Regions from separate parts of the Geobacillus sp. TFV-3 genome, predicted to be linked through region 4. Evidence: riboswitches for the same ligand, from Rfam matches in the RefSeq annotation. Region 4 holds a riboswitch; each other region holds the start of a gene.
What was found. Region 4 has a riboswitch for S-adenosylmethionine ahead of mtnW (2,3-diketo-5-methylthiopentyl-1-phosphate enolase). Riboswitches for the same ligand answer to the same signal wherever they lie in the genome.

Region 1 (5,086 bases), 400 kb from region 4:
GTTGCCGTTTCATTCATCGTTTGGCTGGGCATCGCCTCCATGTGGAACGAGCAAGGAGACGGAGAGCTGAGTCTGGCGGCGGTGATCATGTTGCAAAACTGCGCCATCATCGTGATGCTCGCCGCCGTGCTGGCGCGCTTGAACGGTCGATGAAGCAGCGGAAAAGCAGGTTGACCACGGCGCCCTCGCATTGAGAACCGTTTTGAACGTTGGAGCTTTCTTCGGGCAAGGGGGCGGCTTTTTTGGGACAAATAAAGAAACGGAAGCGAAATGCTCCCGTTATTGATTGGTTTCCGCCGCTGGAATGACGGCGCCGTGGTATTTTTCTTTGATGAAGTCTTGAATTTCTTTCGATTGCAGCACTTCGACAAGCGTTTTGATTTCTTTCCGGTTTTCATCGCCTTTGCGCACCGCAACAATGTTCACATACGGATTATTTTTCGGCGACTCAACGGCGATCGGGTCTTTCGCCGGATCCAAACCGGCATCAAGCGCATAGTTGGCGTTGATCAGCACGGCATCGCCTTCGCCGTTTTTGTAAATTTGCGGAAGCAGCCCAGCGTCGACGTCGGCCTTAAATTTCAAATGTTTCGGGTTTTCCACGATGTCGTTGACCGTCGCTTTCGTTTTATCGACACCCGGTTTCAATTTAATGAGCCCTTTTTCTTGCAGCATCGACAAAATGCGGCCATGGTCGGCGACCGAGTTGCTCATGATGATCGTCGCACCGTCCGGCAGTTCTTCAATGCTTTTGTATTTTTTCGAGTATAAGCCGATCGGCTCGATATGAATGCCCCCGGCGTTGACGAAATCATAGCCGTATTCTTTCTTTTGCGATTCTAAATACGGGATGTGTTGGAAGTAGTTGGCATCTATTTGCTTCTCCGCCAACGCTTTGTTCGGCAAGATGTAATCTTGGAATGTGATGATCTCCAAGTCGATGCCTTTTTTCTTCAAAATCGGTTTCGCTTTTTCCAAAATTTCCGCATGCGGCACGTTTGAGGCGCCGACTTTCAGCTTCACCAAATTGCCGTCTTTGCCGCCTTCCGCGTTGTCGTTCTTGTTGCCGCCGCATGCCGCCAAAGCCAAGACGAGAACGGCCGCGAGCAGAGCGCCAAGCCATTTTTTCATCGAGTTCTTCCTCCTTTATCGTTTATCAATTTTCGAAGTGACAAAGTCACCGATAAACTGAATGACAAAGACAATGATAAGCACCAATACGGTCGCGACAAACGTCACATCGTTATGGTTGCGCTGGAACCCTTCCAAATACGCCAAGTTCCCAAGCCCGCCGGCGCCGATGGCTCCAGCCATCGCTGTGTAGCCGACAAGCGACACCGCCGTGACGGTAATGCCGGAGACAAGCGCCGGCAGCGATTCGGGCAAGAGCACTTTCCAAATGATTGTCCACGTTGAGGCGCCCATCGCTTGGGCTGCTTCGATGACTCCTTTATCAATTTCGCGAAGCGCGATTTCGACCATGCGGGCGTAAAACGGCGCAGCTCCAATGACCAGAGCCGGCAGCGCCGCATTGGCGCCAAGCATCGTCCCGACGAGCCATGTTGTAAACGGAATGAGCAAAATGATCAAAATAATAAACGGAATGGAGCGGAAAATGTTCACAAACGCAGCAATCACTGTATTGACAAACCGGTTTTCCCACAGGTTTCCTTTCGCTGTCAAAAACAACAGCAAGCCAAGAACGATCCCGAGGACGAAGGTGGCCGCCACCGCCACTCCCGTCATATACAGCGTCTCGACCGTCGCCGCCCACATCGTCTCCCATTGCACGTTCGGCAGGAGGTCAGCGAGCATCTTGAATCACCTCCACCGCCACTTGCTGGCGTTGAATATAGTCAAGCACCCGGTCGATTTCATCCTTCGCTCCGTCGAGGTGCACGAACAACACCCCATAGGCGCCTTGATGGGTTTGCGAAATTTTCCCTTGCAAAATGTTGACATCAACAGCAAACTGCCGCACCACTTCGGTGATGAGCGGCTTTCCGGCGGCTGCGCCGACGAACGTCAGCTGGGCGATCAGCCCGTTCGGGTATTGGCCAAACAAATGGGAAATCGCTTCTTCCGTCTCCTCAGGCTCGATCAATTGTTGGACGAACCGCTTCGTAATCGGCTGCTGCGGGTGGCGGAACACATGCAGCACTTCGCCTTGCTCAACGATTCGGCCGCTTTCCATCACGGCGACGCGGTCGCAAATTTTGCGGATGACGTGCATTTCATGGGTGATGAGCACAATCGTCAGCCCAAGACGTTTGTTGATGTCAACGAGCAAGTCTAAAATCGCATCGGTCGTCTGCGGGTCCAACGCCGATGTCGCCTCGTCGCAAAGCAGCACTTTCGGATTGTTCGCCAGCGCGCGGGCAATGCCGACCCGCTGTTTTTGCCCGCCACTCAGCTGCGACGGGTAGGCATCCTCGCGCCCGGAAAGGCCGACAAGCTCGATCAATTCACCCACCCGCTTGTTCCGCTCCTCTTTCGGGACGCCGGCAATTTCAAGCGGAAAGGCAATGTTTTCCCTGACGGTGCGCGACCAAAGCAAGTTGAAATGCTGAAAAATCATTCCGATTTCTTGGCGCGCCTTGCGCAGCTCTCGGCCTTTGATGCGCGCCATATCGCGTCCGGCGACAACCACCCGGCCGCTCGTCGGCTTCTCGAGCCCATTGAGCAATCGAATGAGCGTGCTTTTCCCCGCGCCGCTGTAGCCGATGATGCCGAAAATTTCCCCTTCGCGAATTTCAAGCGACACGTTGTCGACGGCCGTGACCGAACCGTTGGCCGCTTGATAAATTTTCGTCACTTGTTCTAATGCAATCATTGTTTCACCTTCCTTTCTCCCAAGGCAGCAGAGCACAAAAAGAAAACCTTTCTGCCCGCAGAGAACAGAAAGGTATTGTTCACCATTCCGTCTCTTATCTCTCAAAGCAGGCCGCTTTGTGTGAATTGGCACCATTTCAGCGCATGCGCTGACGGTTGCCGGGCTTCATTGGGCACATCCCTCCACCTCTCTTGATAAGAGCGCAACAATCGTCTATTCAATTATTACAAATCTGATTGTATCATCACTTGTCGAACGCTGTCAACAAATTTTTCACCCAACATGCCGATACGGTTTGGCCAAATGGAGGAGCGACTCAAGCAGTAGCAGATGGCGGAAGCTTCCTGACACGTACACTTCTTGCAGCCGCACGAGCTGCTGCAGCTTCAATTCCCCGTTCAACAACGACTCGATCGATGCTTTGGAACCTTTAATCGTCAATGTCTTCCGTTCATCGTGTTCCCTCTCCGCCGCAGCAGGCTCTTTGCCAACCATCAACAGCACGGTTTCATCCCCGCTTTCAAAGCGAACGCACAGCTGTTCATCCGGCAAAATCGGCAACAAATGGCGCAACCCTTGCATCCGTTCCACGAATTGCCCGACCAATTCGCGCATTTCCATGGACATCCCCCTCCTCCATTCCTTATATTTCTTTCACTTCCATTCTGAAGAGGGGAAATCCTTTACAAAAATCTCGACAACCCGTTGACGAATGAGCGCCGTTTTTGTCATTTCCCAAGAAATGTGTCAAACAGCGTCAAAAAAAGGCGAATCACTCGTCCGGCAAGCAGGCTTGAATCACTTCATACAAATACGGAACGGAGTGAAAGGCATACCACTTGCCCGCGATCGTTCCATCCCTAAAAAGAAGCAGGCACGGAACGCTTTCGATTTTCCACGCAGCCGCCTGCTCAGGAATATAGTTGATGTCCGTTTCATAAAACGGCAGCGCCGGAAACAACTGCTCCACCACCGTGAGCATCCGCCGCGCCAGCTGGCACGTGCCGCACAGCGGGGTATACAAGTAAAGGGCCAGAAGCGGCTCTCCTTCCACCACTCGTTTGACATCGTTTCGATCGATCGCTTTCACTCGCCTCTCCCTCTCATCAGCCATTCGATGCGGACGTCGAAATCGGCGCGCAGCAGCACTTGCGCCAAGTGCCAAATCGGAGCGGCCGCGACTTCACGGTACGCCCGGTCAATGTAAAGATGCTCCGCTTCTGGAAGCATGCGGCGAAACTGCCGGCGCAATTTTTCTCCCGCCTCATCGGCATCCGCCAGCAAGTACACATCATATCCTTCCAGCTCATCAGCCCATTCTTCCAAACGCGCGTCACTGATCGTGCCGTTCGTGCAAAGGATGACGACAGGCTCATTCAGGACAGCCGCCACTTTTTGCTTGTCCGATCGCCCTTCCACAATGATCACTTTTTCCACGCGTCGCATGTCCGACCCACCTAACTTCGAAAGGAGATACGATATTGTATGCCCCGCGCCGGCGAAAGGTGGAAAAAGAAAAGCAACGGCATCGCACCGTTGCCTTTCAACACCAGCCCGCTTCCCCGTCGCAGTCGACATATTTTTGGTCCGGTTCAACGGTAGCGGTCACCTGTTTGAAAATTCGCCCGTTTTGTTCGATATATCCATGTTTCAACGGGACGGCCGCCGGAAGCGGAAGGCGCCCGATGAGCTCTCCTTCCTCGTACAAGTCCAGCGAGCGGCCGTTCAGTTTGCCGATGATCCGGTCCGTGACATCCATGTGCTTCGTTTGCAACACCACAGCGAGCACCCCTTTTTCATCAAAATTCCGGTATGTATAGAGTGCCCGAATGGAAGCGAAGATTGCAGGAACGTTTATCCTTCGTTGATCATCGCTTCGTACTGCTCAGCCGTCAACAAGTGGTCCATTTCGCTCAAATCGTTCGGTTTGACGACGATCATCCACGCTTTGTCATAGGGCGATTCGTTCACGTACTCCGGATGGTCGTTCAACGCCTCATTCACTTCAACGACCGTGCCGCTGATCGGCGCATACAATTCGGAGACCGTTTTCACCGATTCAACGCTGCCGAACGGCTCGTTGGCCGCAACCTCTGCGCCCACTTCCGGCAGCTCGACAAAGACGATGTCGCCAAGCTCCGATTGGGCGTAATCCGTAATGCCGATGCGCACGTTCTCTCCTTCCACGCGCACCCATTCATGCTCCTTTGTGTAACGAAGTTCTTTCGGCGTGTTCATCGAATCCCTCCATCG
Region 2 (5,086 bases), 380 kb from region 4:
TATTTCGGCGGTTGGGTTGACAATGTCATTATGCGCATCATCGACTTCATTCTTGTCTTGCCATTTTTGATGCTGGTCATCGTGTTTGTGGCGATTGTGCCGAAATACAACGTCATGACGTTTATTTTGATTATGAGTGCATTTTTATGGACCGGCAAAGCTCGGCTCATCCGTGCGAAAACGCTCGCTGAGCGCGAGTTGGATTACGTAAGCGCCTCAAAGACGCTTGGAACGCCGGATTGGAAAATCATTTTGTTTCAAATTTTGCCGAATTTAAGCTCCATTATCATCGTCAATTTGACGTTGAATTTAGCCGGCAACATTGGCATTGAATCCGGGCTCACTTACCTTGGATTCGGCCTGCCGGAAAGCACGCCGAGCTTGGGGACGTTGGTCAGCTATGCGACCAACCCGGACGTGCTGCAAAACAAATGGTGGGTATGGCTGCCTGCATCATTGCTCATTTTAGTGATGATGCTGTGCATAAATTTCATCGGCCAAGCGTTAAAACGTGCGGCTGATGCAAGACAACGATTAGGATAAAGGGGGAAGAAAACAGTGAAGAAAAAGTGGTTGGCGGCGCTGGCCGCGCTCTTGCTCGTGCTCGCCGGATGCACGAGCAACTCGTCGACGACTGGAGGAGGAGACAAAAACAAACCGGCTGCGCAAAAAGAAGACATCAGCAAATTCCCGATGACCGTGAAAAACGACGGGAAAATCATCGATGGCGGCGTGTTGAAATACGGCCTTGTGTCCGACACGCCATTTGAAGGAACGCTCAGCTACGCATTTTACACGGGAGCTCCAGATGCTGAAATTTTGCAATTTTTTGATGAGTCGCTTTTCCGTACGAACGGCGACTATGAAATTACGAACGATGGCGCCGCCACGTATGAGCTGTCCGACGACAAAAAAACGATGACGATTCGCATTAAGGACAATGTCAACTGGCATGACGGCCAGCCGGTGACGGCGGAAGACTTGGAGTATGCGTATTTGGTCATCGGCCATAAAGATTATACCGGTGTCCGCTACGGCGACGCGCTCATCCAAGACATCGTCGGCATGGACGAATACCATAGCGGCAAAGCCAATAAAATCGCCGGCATTAAAGTGGTCGACAAAAAGACGTTGACGATCACATGGAAGCATGCGAACCCGTCTGTGTTGACCGGCATTTGGGCGTACCCGCTGCCGAAGCATTATTTGAAAGACGTGCCAATCAAACAATTGGCGCAATCGGATAAAATCCGAAAAAATCCGATCGGCTTTGGCCCGTTTAAAGTGAAGAAAATCGTGCCAGGCGAATCGGTGGAGTTCGTCCGAAACGATGACTACTGGGCCGGCAAGCCGAATTTGGAAGGGGTCATTCTGAAAGTCGTCAGCCCGAAAGTGGTGCTGCAAGCGTTGAAAAAAGGCGATATCGACATTGCGGAATTCCCGACGGATCAATATCCGAATGCGAAGGGAACGAAAAACATTCAGTTTATTGGCAAAGTCGACTTGGCCTACAACTACATCGGCTTTAAACTCGGCCATTGGGATGCGAAAAAGCAAGAAAATGTGATGGACAACCCGAAATTCCAAAACAAAAAGCTGCGCCAAGCGATGGCATATGCCATCAACAACCAAGAGGTGGCCGACCGCCTGTACCACGGCTTGCGCTTCCCGGCGACAACGCTCATTCCGCCGTCGTTCCCGGGTTATCATGATAAAACAATCAAAGGGTACACGTATAACCCGAAAAAAGCGAAACAGCTGCTCGACGAGGCCGGCTATAAAGATGTGGATGGCGATGGCCTGCGCGAAGACCCGAACGGCAAAAAGTTCACGATCAACTTCTTGGCGATGAGCGGCGGCGACATTGCCGAGCCGTTGGCGAAGTTTTATATGCAAGGCTGGAAAGATGTCGGCTTGGATGTCCAATTAGTGGACGGCCGCTTGGCGGAATTTAACTCGTTCTATGACATGGTTGAAAAAGACGATCCGAAAGTCGATGTGTACGCCGCCGCGTGGGGGACGGGAACAGACGTCGACCCGTACGGATTGTACGGCCGCAACGTCATGTTCAACTACTCGCGCTGGGTGAATGAGAAAAACGATGAACTGCTTGAAAAAGGCCATTCCGAGCAGGCATTTGACAAAGAATACCGCCGGAAAATTTATAGTGAGTGGCAAAAGTTGATGAACGAAGAAGTGCCGGTTATTCCAACGTTGTATCGTTCGGCCCTCTACGCGGTCAACAACCGCGTCGCCAACTTCACGGTCGATCCAAGCTCGAAGCTGACATGGAAAGACGTCGGAGTCACATCAGAACAGCCGGAAGTGGCGGAATAAGCGAAAAATGGTTGCTGTCGCGGGTTGTGTATGATCACATAAAAGACAAATTGCATACGCCTTATCAAGAGTGGGCGAGAGAACGGGCTTGATGACCCCACAGCAACCTGCCGCCGGCAAGGTGCTAACACCCGCAAAGCGGTTTCGCTTTGGATGATAAGAATGGCTCATGACCCCCTTCGCATCATTCCGAGGCGCAGGGGGTTTTTGATTGATGGGAGGTGAGAGAAACGGTGGCGGAACTTTATTCTCTCCGCGCCTGCATGGTGTCGCACTTGCCGGCCGCGGCGTTCGCTGTTCATGTGATGCGCTGCGTGCAGGCGGAGCTCATCCGGTTTGACCCGCAAGCGGCGGTGCATGTCGACCGCGGGGACGGATACGTTCATTTGTATGGAAAAGCGCAAGGAACAGCCTTTTCGGTTTTGTTGACCAACAGCGAGGCGGACGAATGGAAGGCGGACGGACCGTACGCCCTTGACCGCTACATATGGACAGAGCTCGGGAAAAAAGAGATTTTCCCTGCGCGCATGACGCCGTATTTATGGTCGGTGTTTTCAAGTCCATAATGGAAAGGGAGAGCGAGCAATGGCAGTTAAAAAGTTCGAGCATGTCGGCATTCAAGTGAAAGACATTGAGACATCGAAGGAGTTTTATCAAAATGTCGTCGGCCTTGAGCTGCTAAGCGAGATGATCCATACGAACGGAACGATGAAACTGGCGTTTTTAGGACTTGACGGTTCGATCATCGTTGAGTTGATCGAAGGGTACAACCCGAACTTGCCGACGGAAGGAAAAGTGCACCATGTGGCGTTTACGGTGGAAGGCATCGAGCAAGAGAAAGAACGGCTCAAGTCGCTCGGTGTCCCGCTTGTTTGGGACGACATTACGACGCTTCCGAACGGGGCGAAATATTTGTTTTTCCTTGGCCCGGATGGGGAATGGATCGAGTTTTACGAGCCGGGACGATAAATCCGGCAAGGAGAAGGCGGCCGCATGGGCCGCCTTTGTCCGTTTCAGCGCTGTTTGGCCAAAGAAGCAGGAAAATGGGAGGCGCACCACGTATAGTAAAAAGAGAGAGGAGGAAAATGAGATGGAGCCGCAAGTTATTCACGCCATTCAAGACGACTATCCGGATGAATTTGCCTGGTGCTATGGCTGCGGGCGGCTGAATGAACACGGCCACCATTTCCGCACCGGATGGCAAGGGGACAAGACGGTGACGGTGTATACGCCGCGCCCGGAGCATACAGCGATTCCTGGGTTTGTGTACGGCGGGCTGATCGCCTCGCTTATTGACTGTCATGGGACAGGATCAGCGGCGCTGGCGTTGCATCGGAAAAACGGCCATGAACCAGGCAGTGGGGAAACGCCGCCGCGCTTTGTCACGGCGTCGCTTCACGTTGATTTCGTCAAACCGACGCCGCACGGGGTGCCCCTTGTCGCCGTCGGGACGGTGACAGAAATTCATCCAAAAAAATGGAAAGTTGATACGGAAGTGTTCGCCAACGGCGAACTGTGCGCTCGCGGCCAAGTCGTGGCCGTCGTCATGCCGAAAACGTTTGTCCGCACCTAACAAGCAGCGAAAAGCGCCGGAGAGAGGCTGTTTTTGACAGCGTTTTCTCCGGTGCTTCGCTCGTTGCGCCCGGGCCGCTTTGGCATCGGCTTTCCGCGCATGATTCCCCTTTGGTCCATGGATAAAAGCGCTTTTTTCACGGTTTATCCATAATCAGCACCGATGATGTCGCGCTCGCCACGTCTTTGCCGTTTTGCCGCACGATGGCGGTCACATAAGCGACGGTTTTCCCGAACTTTTCCACCCTAGCCTCGATTTCGGCTTCTCCAGCCGCCACCGGGCGGTGAAACGTCGTCTGCAAGTTAATGGAGGCGTGCATTTGGTCATCGCGAAGCAAGGTCGTCACCGCATAAGCCATGAGAATGTCCGCCGCCGCTCCGACAAATCCGCCCATAATCACCCCGTTGCCGTTGAGCAGCGATTCGCTGATCGTCCATACGCCTTTCGCACAGCCGTCTCGGGCTTCCGTCAAGCGGACGCCAAGCGACTTGTCGCACGGCGGCGGCGCGCTTTGACCGGCGATGACATCGTGCAAGTTGGTCATTGGCTTCATCTGGAACACCCTTTCTGTTGTCAATCATGTTTTTTTATTCGCCAAACGGCGGCGATTTCCTCTTTTCACGTCCGTGAGGAGGAGAACGGCAAAGCGGCAGCGAAAGAAACAAGAAGCTGATGATGGAAAGGAGATGGTCTCATGTATCAACCGCCAGACGCCTTCCGTTGGACGGGGCGGATTGACAGCGTGAGCGATGAGCGGGCGTTTCGCCTTCATCAGCGCATTCGCCTGCTTGATTTAACGAATCGATTCGAATCATTGGAGCGCGCCGCCGCATTCATTGGATTTGCGTGCGACGAAGGAGTGCGCCGCAACCAAGGCCGTCAAGGAGCGAAAGAGGCGCCGGCCGCCATTAAAGCGGCACTGGCGCGGCTGCCTTGGCATCTTCCGGAAGGGGTGGTCGTCTATGACGCAGGCGATGTCGTTTGCGTTGATGAACAACTCGAACAAAGCCAGGCGGAACTTGGAACGATGGTCGCCCGCCTGTTGCGAAGCGGCATTGCGCCTATTGTGATCGGCGGCGGCCATGAGACGGCGTACGGCCATTACTTAGGCGTTCGCGAAGCGCTCGGGCCCAAGGCAAGCATTGGCATCATCAACATTGACGCCCATTTCGATTT
Region 3 (5,086 bases), 1.8 Mb from region 4:
AAAAATAAGTGGTATACAAAGGATATAAACTTGATAGTATGGGCAATACAGCTTATTTTAACGTAATTTCCGAAAGAAGTCTCCCGCCTCAAGGAACGTGAAGGGCACAGCCCAGTGAGTAGGCGGGAGATGAATTTCGGTTGCCAATCGCCAACGAATATGATAGTCTATGGTTAGAACGGACACCTTCGGAATGAAGGGAAGCGTAAAGGGTTCTTGTGTGTGGCTTACCGTTCAGCAAACACGCACAAGTCGCTTGAAGCCTCCACCTCTAAGCGAAGTGTAGGTGGCGGGTAGTTCACCAAAGGATTCAGTGTCGGAGTCCAAAGCAAAGGAAAGAACAGAAAAAACGGCCGGACAGGGAACGGCTCCCTGTCCGGCCGGGTTCTTGTTAAACGAGCGGTCCGCCGAGTTTTTCAATGGACGGATCGATGTGGGCGAATTTTTGGAAGTTGGCGCGGAACTTTTGCGCCAGCTCTTTCGCTTTTTGTTCGTACGCCTGTTTGTCGGCCCATGTGTTTTGCGGCTGAAGGACGTCATCGGGCACGCCCGGGACGTGCGCCGGGATGGCGAGGCCGAAAATCGGGTCTTGCACCGTCTCGACGTTGTCGAGCTCCCCTTCGACGGCGGCTTGCACCATCGCGCGGGTGTAGGCGAGCTTCATGCGGCTGCCGACGCCGTACGGCCCCCCGGTCCAGCCGGTGTTGACCAAAAAGACGCGGACGTTGTGTTCGGCGATTTTTTGCCCGAGCATTTCCGCGTATTCGACGGCCGGGCGCGGCAAAAACGGCGCGCCAAAGCATGTCGAGAACGTCGCTTCCGGTTCAGTGACGCCGCGTTCGGTGCCGGCGAGCTTGCTTGTGTAGCCGCTCAAGAAATGGTACATCGCCTGTTCACGCGTCAGCTTGCTGATCGGCGGCAGGACGCCGAACGCATCGGCCGTCAAAAACACGATCGTGGACGGATGGCCGGCGACGCTCGGATCGATGATGTTTTGGATCGCTTGAAGCGGGTAGGCGGCGCGCGTGTTTTCCGTCAGCGTGCCGTCGTCGTAATTCGGCACGCGCGTCGCGTCATCGAGGATGACGTTTTCGAGCACCGCGCCGAAGCCGATGGCGTCAAAAATTTGCGGCTCTTTTTCACGCGATAGATGGATGCATTTTGCATAGCAGCCGCCTTCGATGTTGAAAATGCCTCGGCTTGACCAGCCGTGTTCGTCATCGCCGATCAAGCGGCGGTTCGGGTCGGTCGAAAGCGTCGTTTTTCCCGTTCCCGACAAGCCGAAAAAGAGGGCGACGTCGCCTTCCTGGCCGACGTTGGCCGAGCAGTGCATCGGCAGGATGCCTTGTTCCGGCAGCAAATAGTTCATCACCGAGAAAATCGATTTTTTCATTTCTCCGGCATATTCGGTGCCGCCGATCAACACGGTGCGCCGTTCAAACGAGATGATGATGAACGCTTCCGAGCGCGTGCCGTCCACATTCGGGTCGGCTTTAAAGTTCGGCGCGCAAATGACCGTAAATTGCGGCTCATGCGCGGCGAGCTCCTCGGCGCTCGGGCGGATGAACAGCTGATGGACGAACAAGTTGTGCCAAGCGAATTCGTTGACGACTTGAATCGGCAGCCGATATTTCGGATCGGCGCCGGCAAAGCCTTTAAACACGAACAGCTCATCTTTCTTCATTAAATAATCGAGCACTTTGTCGTACAGTTTATCAAACGTCTCCGGAGACATCGGTTGGTTGACCGCTCCCCAGTCGATCGTTTGCTTCGTTGATGGTTCTTCGACGATGTATTTGTCTTTCGGCGACCGTCCGGTGTACTTGCCGGTTGTCACCGCGACCGCCCCGGTGTGGGTCAGCCGTCCTTCATTCCGCTGCAGCACTTTCTCGACGAGCTCGGCGACGGACAGTTGATGGCGAACGTACGGTTTTTGCAGCAATACATCAAGCTTATTTGTCATGTTTGCGATCCCCATATTCAAAACCTGCCTTCTTTTTATAATCACTCTTGAAAATAGTATAACACATTTTTATTAATAGTCCATACTAATTGTGTGGGTTTTTCAAACTTTATTTTTCCCCATTTCCTTAGAGGGATGGTGAAAAACGACCGATTTCGCCGAACCCGTTGCTTTCGGATGAAAGAGAAGCGTTGATTTTACAGGACTTCTCAATTTGAGAAGGGAGTCCGTTTTCCGCGACTTTTCACTAAATCACCAGCCTTTTAGAGGACTGGTGATTTAACTGAAAATGCCGCTCTCCAGCGATGTTTTTCAAATTGAGAAATCCTGCAAAGCCGGTCCTTCATTTTCACGGAGAACCACTGATTGGAGAAGAACAGTGGTTTCTTCACCAGCCTTTTAGAGGAAAGAATTTTCGCGGCTGGAAATGATAAAAAATGAATTTTGATAGTTGACTTTGCCGATTCCATTGCGATATGATAAGTCATTGAACGGATACTCTTATCCCGAGCCGGTGGAGGGACAGGCCCGATGAAACCCAGCAACCGTCACAACTTTACATGTGTGAAATGGTGCTAACCTGTGGCAAGGCGCAGTCCTTGAACGATAAGAGTGAAAGGAAGCAATACGATTGCCATGACCTTTCCTCAGCCGTTACAGGAAAGGTTTTTTATATTGCGAAGGGAAAAAGGGAAATGAGTTCCGTGTCGCCACATTATGCCAAGAGGAGGAAACAAACCGAATGTCAGCCAAACGCCGCTTGTTTACTTCAGAGTCTGTGACGGAAGGACATCCGGATAAAATTTGCGACCAAATTTCTGATGCGATTTTGGATGCCATTTTGGAAAAAGACCCGAACGCCCGCGTCGCCTGCGAAACGAGCGTCACGACGGGACTTGTGCTCGTCAGCGGGGAAATCACGACATCAACGTACGTGGACATTCCGCGCATCGTCCGCGATACGGTCCGGGAGATCGGCTACACGCGCGCCAAATACGGGTTTGACGCCGATACGTGCGCGGTGTTGACGTCGATTGACGAACAATCGCCGGACATTGCGATGGGGGTTGACCGAGCGCTCGAGGCGCGTGAAGGCCAAATGACTGACGAGGAAATTGAAGCGATCGGCGCCGGCGACCAAGGGCTCATGTTTGGTTTTGCCTGCAATGAGACGGAAGAATTGATGCCGTTGCCGATTTCGCTTGCGCACCGCTTGGCGCGCCGCTTGGCGGAAGTGCGCAAAACGGACGTCCTGCCGTACTTGCGGCCGGACGGGAAAACGCAAGTGACGATTGAATACGATGAAAACGGCAAACCGGTGCGCGTCGATACGATCGTCGTTTCCGCGCAGCACCATCCGGAAATTACGCAGGATCAAATCCAACGCGACATTAAGGAGCATGTCATCAAGCCGGTCGTGCCGGCGGAACTGCTGGATGAGAACACGAACTATTTCATCAACCCGACAGGGCGGTTTGTCATCGGCGGTCCGCAAGGGGATGCCGGATTGACGGGGCGGAAAATCATTGTCGATACGTACGGCGGCTACGCCCGCCACGGCGGCGGCGCGTTCTCGGGCAAAGATCCGACGAAAGTCGACCGTTCGGCGGCGTATGCGGCCCGCTATGTCGCGAAAAACATCGTTGCGGCAGGATTGGCCGATAAATGCGAAGTGCAGCTCGCCTACGCGATTGGCGTTGCCCGCCCGGTCTCGATTTCGATCGATACGTTCGGCACGGGCAAAGTGTCGGAAGACATTTTGGTTGAAGTCGTGCGCAACAACTTCGATCTCCGCCCGGCGGGCATCATCAAAATGCTCGACTTGCGCCGCCCGATTTACAAACAGACGGCCGCTTACGGCCATTTTGGGCGTACGGACATCGACCTGCCGTGGGAGCGCACCGACAAAGCCGCCTTGTTGAAAGAACAAGCGCTGGCGTTGGCGGATAAGTGATGAAAGAAAAAGAGCTGCCTAACCTGATCACGGCAGCTCTTTTTTGTTGGCGCACGATGTCCGCTGTTGCTGCAGCGCTTTGTAATACTGCCCTTTCTCGACATATTCGCGGCGGATGCGCTCCATTTCACGGATGTCGTCGTCCGTCAGCTCGCGGACGACTTTCGCCGGCCGGCCGAGGGCGAGCGTGTTGGGCGGAATTTTTTTGCCCGGCGGCACTAAACTGCCGGCGCCGATAAACGCGCCTTCCCCGATTTCCGCGCGGTCCAAAATGATCGAGCCCATGCCGATCAGCGAGTTTTGGCGCACGATGGCGCTGTGCAAAATGACTTGATGGCCGACCGTCACGCCGTCTTCAATGATAAGCGGATTGTTTGGACTTTGATGCAAAATTGAGTTATCTTGAATATTGACCCGGTTGCCGATGATGGTCGGCGCCACGTCGCCGCGAATGACGGTGTTGAACCAAATGCTCGTCTCTTCGCCGATCACGACATCGCCGGTGATCGTCACATAGTCGGCGATAAAGGCGGAGGCGGCAATTTGCGGCGTTTTGCCTTTGTATGGGTAAATCATGGGCGTTCGTTCCTTTCTGTTGCAAAATCGATCGTTCACCATGTATTGTACAACGTTGCGTCCAAATCGCCAACGAAAGCGAGCGCGCCTAATCGGGATGGGTGAAAAACGTTTCTTTTCGCCCGATGAGTGGTTGGGATAGGGGAAGAAAATCCGATTTCACAAAGCTTCTCAACGTGGGAAGAACCGTTGTTGAGCGGCTTTTTCATTCCATGGCCCAACCCTTTTATGGTTTGCCCCGGCCGCATTGATGGCAATACTGGAAGACGAGATCGCAGGCTGTTCAGACGCGAAACGATTTTGGTTGCCGATAAGATGGAAATGCTAGGAGACGAGACCATGGTGTTTGCACCTGAGGTGAGCCGATTGAACATTCCGAAAAACCCCATCGCCTTGATGAAAATGGTGTATCGTGACGTGCTTCCGCTTGTCCACCGCGAGCTTGCCTATTGGCGGCGCCAAGCCGAGCGCATTCCCGATCCGGAATTGCGGCGCCAAGCGCTCGCGAGCATCGCGTCGAAAACGTTCCATTGCGAAGGCGGCTCTATTTTGGCGCTCTTAGCTGGAGAAAACATGGAGGATTGCATCCGCTT
Region 4 (5,086 bases):
GCTCCGGCAGTTTCGTGATATCCCAATGTTCATACAACACACCTTGGCTGTTCAAAAACGCGCGCACATTGTCTTCTCCTTCAATCACTTGGCCCGTTTTTCTCACTTTGATGACTGCCATTGTTCACATCCCCTTTGGAAAAATGTATATGGATTAGCCAACCGGCAGGCCGGCCCGCTGCAAAAGCAGCCGTTTCACCTGCCAGCGGAACAAAAACTCCCATGCCTCCAAATGTTTTTTCGCTTCAAACGCATCGCGGCCCCAGACCGTGATGCCGTGGTTTTGGATCAACACGGCGCCGGCGTCGCCATGAACATGGTTCGCAAACTCCCGAGCGAGCGTCGGAATGTCGGCGTAATTGTCAATGATCGGGATGCGCACTGCGGCGTTTTCCTCCCAAATGCCAAACGCCTTGATGATTTCTTGGCCAGAAAAGACCGCTTCCCCGTTTGACGCATACAGTTCAGAAATCAAGTTGTTGTCGACAGTATGAACGTGCAAGACGCAGCCGGCATTCGTCCGTCCGTAAATTTCCGCGTGCAAGAGCGTCTCGGCCGATGGCTTCAAGCTTGTTTCCTCCACCGGTTTTCCGGCGGAGGAAACAAGCAGAAAATCTTCATCCGTTTGCTTCCGCTTATCCTTGCCGCTCGCTGTCACCAAAAACGTCAACGGGTCGTCCGTCACTTTGATCGACAAGTTGCCGCTTGTCGCGAAAAACCAGTCGCGGGCGGCAAGCTCGGCTTTCACTTCCGCGAGCTCATTCCACTTTTTCACGACGATGCTCATACGATCACCTCCATCCGCTGCAACGCATCAATCACGTCAAAAAACGTCGCAAACGGCGCATGCGGCAAGCCGAGCGCTCGGCATTTTTCGAGCAAAAAGTCGCGCGCCAGCACGTAATCCGCTTGCTTCGCCACCGCTAAATCCGTGATCGAATCGCCGATGACGACATGGTACCCGTTCGGGCGGGCAAGCTTGCGAAGGAGCGATGGCTTGCAGCAGCCGCAGCCGTTTTGGCACTGGCTGTCGCACGCATGCGGCCATGTAATGCGAATCGTCTCACCGCTGAAATCGGAGCCGTTGCAAAAAATGCGCTCCGGTTCAATGAGCCCTTCAAGCAGCGGATAGACGAAAAAGTCAATGCCGCCGCTGACGATATAAAGCGGGATTCCCCGCTCTTTCGCAAACGCGGCAAACTCTCGGAATCCCGCACGCAACCGGGCGGTGCGCCGAAGGAAATCCACAATTTCATCCTTCAATGCGGACGGAAGGAGGGAAAACATCTTCCCGACTCCTTCCTGAACGGAAATGCGCTCAGCGAGAATGTCGTCTTTTAACGCCTCCCACTCCGGCGGGGCGAACTGTTTCATAATGGCGATGATGTTGTCGTTTTCCGTAATTGTGCCGTCAAAATCGCAAAAGAGAACGAGCTGTTTCGTCATGCTTCCACCTCAACGACGCCCCAGCGGTCAATCGCTTTTTGCAGCGCTTCGTTTTCTGCTGCCGCCGCGCGGAGCGGACGGCCGGCCAGCACCGCGTCGATCGCCGTGCGAAACGCCCGGCCGCCCCCGATCGCCCCGTCCGGATGGCCGTGAATGCCGCCGCCGGCGTTGACGATGCTGTCAAGGCCGAAATCGCGGACAAGGAGCGGCACCAATCCTGGATGAATGCCAGCCGACGGCACCGGAAACGCCCGGGCAAACGGTTCTTGTTCATCCGTCAACGCCTTGGCGATGCCGAGCGCCTGCTCGCGCTCCAAGGCGACGCTGCCGTACGGCGACGGGAACAGGACGAAATCGGCGCCGGCGAGCCGCAAAAGCTTTCCAAGCCAAAGCGAAGGCGCCACCCCATAAAATTCGGACGGCGTAACAGCGCCGCTGAACGCCGGGTGAGCCATAATCGGCAACGCAATCTCTTCATCCTCGCGCAACGCTTGCAGCACGTCAAGCCCGTAAGCGAAGACGTTAAACAACAGCACATCAGCGCCAAGCTCAGCGGCTCGTTTCGCTTTGTCCTTCAACGCAAACGTTTTGCCGGTCAAGTTGACGGCATAGAGCGTCCGCTTGCCCGTTTGTTCATACACTTCCTGAAGCGCCGCCTTGCCCTCGGTGATCCGCTTTTCAAACGGAAGAAGCTCGCTGTCAAACAAAATTTCATCGTCTTTGACCAGGTCAACGCCGCCGAGCGCCTGTTTTTTCAATTCCGACGTCAAGTACGCCAAATCACGGCCGATGATGCCTTTAAAAATGCTCATCAACAGCGGGCGATTATGCACCCCGACTTTGTCCCGAATGCCGTCGATGCCAAAGCGCGGCCCGGGAAACTGCCGCTTCCATTCATCCGGAAGCTCTAAATCAAGCAGCCGCACTTCCCCATCGAGCGACAATTTTCCGAACGTCGTGACCAACAATGCCGGCAAATCGGCGCTGAAGTTGACCGTCGGGTAGGCGATTTTCACGATTGCCCGCTTCAGCCGCTTGCCGAAATAGACGTTCACCCGCTCGCTTTCACCCAGTTCTTCGACCGCGACGACTTCCCCTTTATATTTGCGGAGCTGCTCTTGCTCTAATGCCGGCAAGTCGGTCCACGTGCCGACCGTCAAGCCGAGGGCGATCCCTTCCGCCTTTTTCCGAATGTCTTTTTCATCATGAAGCAAATACGTTGCAATCACTGCACTCATCGTTCATCCCTCTCAACACCGAAATAAAAACGCCTCTTCATAAGAAGAGGCGTCACTCGTTCATGGCGCTCTTCTTATCTCTCAGCGTTTCCGCTGCAAGAATTAGCACCGTGCTTGGCGCGCGCCAAGCCGGTTGCCGGGCTTCATTGGGCTCGTCCCTCCGCCTGCTCTTGATAAGAAAGCCTGCTTGTTTATGCACTTGTCAAACGATTGGCAAATTTACTTTGAATTATGACATCACCGATTGGCGTTGTCAATCATTTTTCAAAAATTTTTTTCAAACAATCCAAGGCGGCCGATCCGCTCGGCCGCTTCGCGAAGCCGCTCTTCATCGGTCAACAGGCCGACGCGCACATACCCTTCGCCGCGCTCACCGAACCCGATTCCTGGGGCGACGGCGACGTGCGCCCGCTCAAGCAGCATGTCAGCAAACTCGGCGGATGATATGCCTTTTGGCACCGGAAGCCAGGCGAAAAACGACCCGGACGGCGCCGGCGCTTCCCAGCCGATCTCGCAGAGCGCGGCGATGAACGCATTGCGGCGCGCTTCATACAAGGCGACCAGCTCCGTTACGCAATCTTGTGGACCAAGGAGCGCCGCGGCGGCCGCCTCCTGGACGGCGCCGAACAAGCTGACATACAAATGATCCTGAAGCAGCTCAAGCGCCCGAATGATCCGCTCGTTGCCGACGGCAAACGCGACGCGCCAGCCGGCCATATTGTATGTTTTCGAAAAGGTGTAAATCTCAACGCCGACGTCTTTCGCCCCATCGGCTTCCAAGAAGCTGACCGGTTTTCGGCCGTCAAACCCGATCGCCCCATAAGCGAAATCGTGCACGACGGCAATGCCGTACTTGGCGGCAAACGCCACCGTCTCCGCGAAAAATTCCTTTGTCGCCGTCGCGCCGGTCGGGTTGTTCGGGTAATTTAAAAACATCAACTTCGCCCGGTCGGCCGCTGCCGCCGGAATGGCTTCATAGTCCGGCAAAAAACCGTTTTCCGCCGCAAGCGGCATCATTTCCATCCGCGCGCGGGCAAGGGCGATCCCCGACCAGTAGTCGGGGTAGCCGGGATCCGGGACGAGCACGACATCTCCCGGATTGACGAGGCAAAGCGGCAATTCGACAAGCCCGGCTTTGCCGCCGAACAAGATGGCCACTTCGCGGGCCGAATCGATCTTCACTCCATATTCACGTGCGTAAAACGCGGAGATGGCTTCTTTCAAAAACGAATAGCCTTGAAACGGCGAATATTTATGGTATTTCGGATTGGCCGACGCCCGCTGCATCGCTTCAACAATGTGCACCGGCGTCGGCTGATCCGGGTTGCCTTGTCCTAAATTGATCACGTCGCATCCGGCCTTGATTTTCTCCCCAACTTTCGCGACAAGCGAGGCGAAAAATTGCTTTGGCAGCTGCTCAAGCAGCTCGGAAAAAGGAAATTCCATTGTCATCGCCCACACCTTCTTAAAAATTCTTGAAATTCTAGTGCAACATCATATATCGTTAAAAGCAAAATGTAAAGCAAAATTTTTTCGAGGTGAAAACTCATGACGATCCGCATCGCCTGCCTCCAGCTTGACATCGCATTTGGCGACCCGAACGAAAACGAACGGCGCGCAGAAAGCGCCATTGAATCGGCCGTCAAGGATGGCGCGAATATCATCGTGCTGCCGGAATTATGGACGACCGGCTACGATTTGACGCGCCTAGATGAGATTGCCGACGAAGGCGCCGAACGGGCGAAAGCGTTCGCCTCCCGCTTAGCGCAAACGCACGGTGTTCATTTCATCGCCGGTTCCGTCGCCAAAAAAACGGCCGCCGGTGTGACAAATACGATGATTGTCGCCGACCGCAGCGGCCAAATCGTCGGCGAATATAGCAAACTCCATCTGTTTCAATTAATGGATGAACATTTGTATTTGCAACCGGGAAGCAGCTTAGGCTTGTTTTCACTCGACGGGCTTTCATGCGCCGGGGTCATTTGCTACGACATCCGCTTTCCGGAGTGGATTCGCGCCCATGCGTTGGCTGGGGCGGAAGTGCTGTTTGTCGTCGCCGAATGGCCGCTTCCCCGCCTGCACCATTGGCAGACGCTCCTGATGGCGCGGGCGATCGAAAACCAATGCTACGTCGTCGCCTGCAACCGGGCGGGCCGCGACCCGAACAACGTCTTTGCCGGCCATTCGCTCGTCATCGACCCATGGGGCGAAGTGATCGCCGAGGCGGACGAGAAGCCAGGCATTCTCTCGGCCGACATTGCCCCCGAACTCGTTGCGGACGTCCGTGCGCGCATCCCCGTGTTTGCCGACCGCCGGCCGCATGACTACGAGGCGGCAAAAAAATTTTTCAAAATGTATTGACAATCGATTGACCGACCATGTATCATTCGAATCAAGCAACC

Region 1: another riboswitch for S-adenosylmethionine. It lies ahead of BJQ97_RS14760 (methionine ABC transporter ATP-binding protein); the one in region 4 lies ahead of mtnW (2,3-diketo-5-methylthiopentyl-1-phosphate enolase).
Region 2: another riboswitch for S-adenosylmethionine. It lies ahead of BJQ97_RS10640 (hypothetical protein); the one in region 4 lies ahead of mtnW (2,3-diketo-5-methylthiopentyl-1-phosphate enolase).
Region 3: another riboswitch for S-adenosylmethionine. It lies ahead of metK (methionine adenosyltransferase); the one in region 4 lies ahead of mtnW (2,3-diketo-5-methylthiopentyl-1-phosphate enolase).

What each region holds. Positions count from the first base shown of each region.
Region 1 is NZ_MPSP01000001.1:2,891,739-2,896,824, forward strand. Features, by position in the region: gene BJQ97_RS14745 (hypothetical protein) at 1-153, shown strand, start outside; gene BJQ97_RS14750 (MetQ/NlpA family ABC transporter substrate-binding protein) at 280-1,131, opposite strand; gene BJQ97_RS14755 (methionine ABC transporter permease) at 1,147-1,815, opposite strand; gene BJQ97_RS14760 (methionine ABC transporter ATP-binding protein) at 1,805-2,833, opposite strand; SAM riboswitch class I at 2,925-3,034, opposite strand; gene BJQ97_RS14765 (sterol-binding protein) at 3,107-3,454, opposite strand; gene BJQ97_RS14770 (thioredoxin family protein) at 3,606-3,923, opposite strand; gene BJQ97_RS14775 (toprim domain-containing protein) at 3,920-4,279, opposite strand; gene BJQ97_RS14780 (YusG family protein) at 4,377-4,613, opposite strand; gene gcvH (glycine cleavage system protein GcvH) at 4,688-5,071, opposite strand.
Region 2 is NZ_MPSP01000001.1:2,110,235-2,115,320, reverse strand. Features, by position in the region: gene BJQ97_RS10650 (ABC transporter permease) at 1-543, shown strand, start outside; gene opp4A (oligopeptide ABC transporter substrate-binding protein) at 559-2,337, shown strand; SAM riboswitch class I at 2,396-2,500, shown strand; gene BJQ97_RS10640 (hypothetical protein) at 2,571-2,903, shown strand; gene BJQ97_RS10635 (VOC family protein) at 2,923-3,306, shown strand; gene BJQ97_RS10630 (PaaI family thioesterase) at 3,428-3,910, shown strand; gene BJQ97_RS10625 (PaaI family thioesterase) at 4,047-4,463, opposite strand; gene hutG (formimidoylglutamase) at 4,605-5,086, shown strand, end outside.
Region 3 is NZ_MPSP01000001.1:682,316-687,401, forward strand. Features, by position in the region: gene pckA (phosphoenolpyruvate carboxykinase (ATP)) at 392-1,978, opposite strand; SAM riboswitch class I at 2,462-2,576, shown strand; gene metK (methionine adenosyltransferase) at 2,706-3,917, shown strand; gene BJQ97_RS03485 (gamma carbonic anhydrase) at 3,945-4,493, opposite strand; gene BJQ97_RS03490 (tetraprenyl-beta-curcumene synthase family protein) at 4,833-5,086, shown strand, end outside.
Region 4 is NZ_MPSP01000001.1:2,490,580-2,495,665, forward strand. Features, by position in the region: gene BJQ97_RS12535 (1,2-dihydroxy-3-keto-5-methylthiopentene dioxygenase) at 1-121, opposite strand, end outside; gene BJQ97_RS12540 (methylthioribulose 1-phosphate dehydratase) at 155-787, opposite strand; gene mtnX (2-hydroxy-3-keto-5-methylthiopentenyl-1-phosphate phosphatase) at 784-1,446, opposite strand; gene mtnW (2,3-diketo-5-methylthiopentyl-1-phosphate enolase) at 1,443-2,684, opposite strand; SAM riboswitch class I at 2,756-2,864, opposite strand; gene BJQ97_RS12555 (pyridoxal phosphate-dependent aminotransferase) at 2,949-4,136, opposite strand; gene BJQ97_RS12560 (carbon-nitrogen family hydrolase) at 4,233-5,045, shown strand.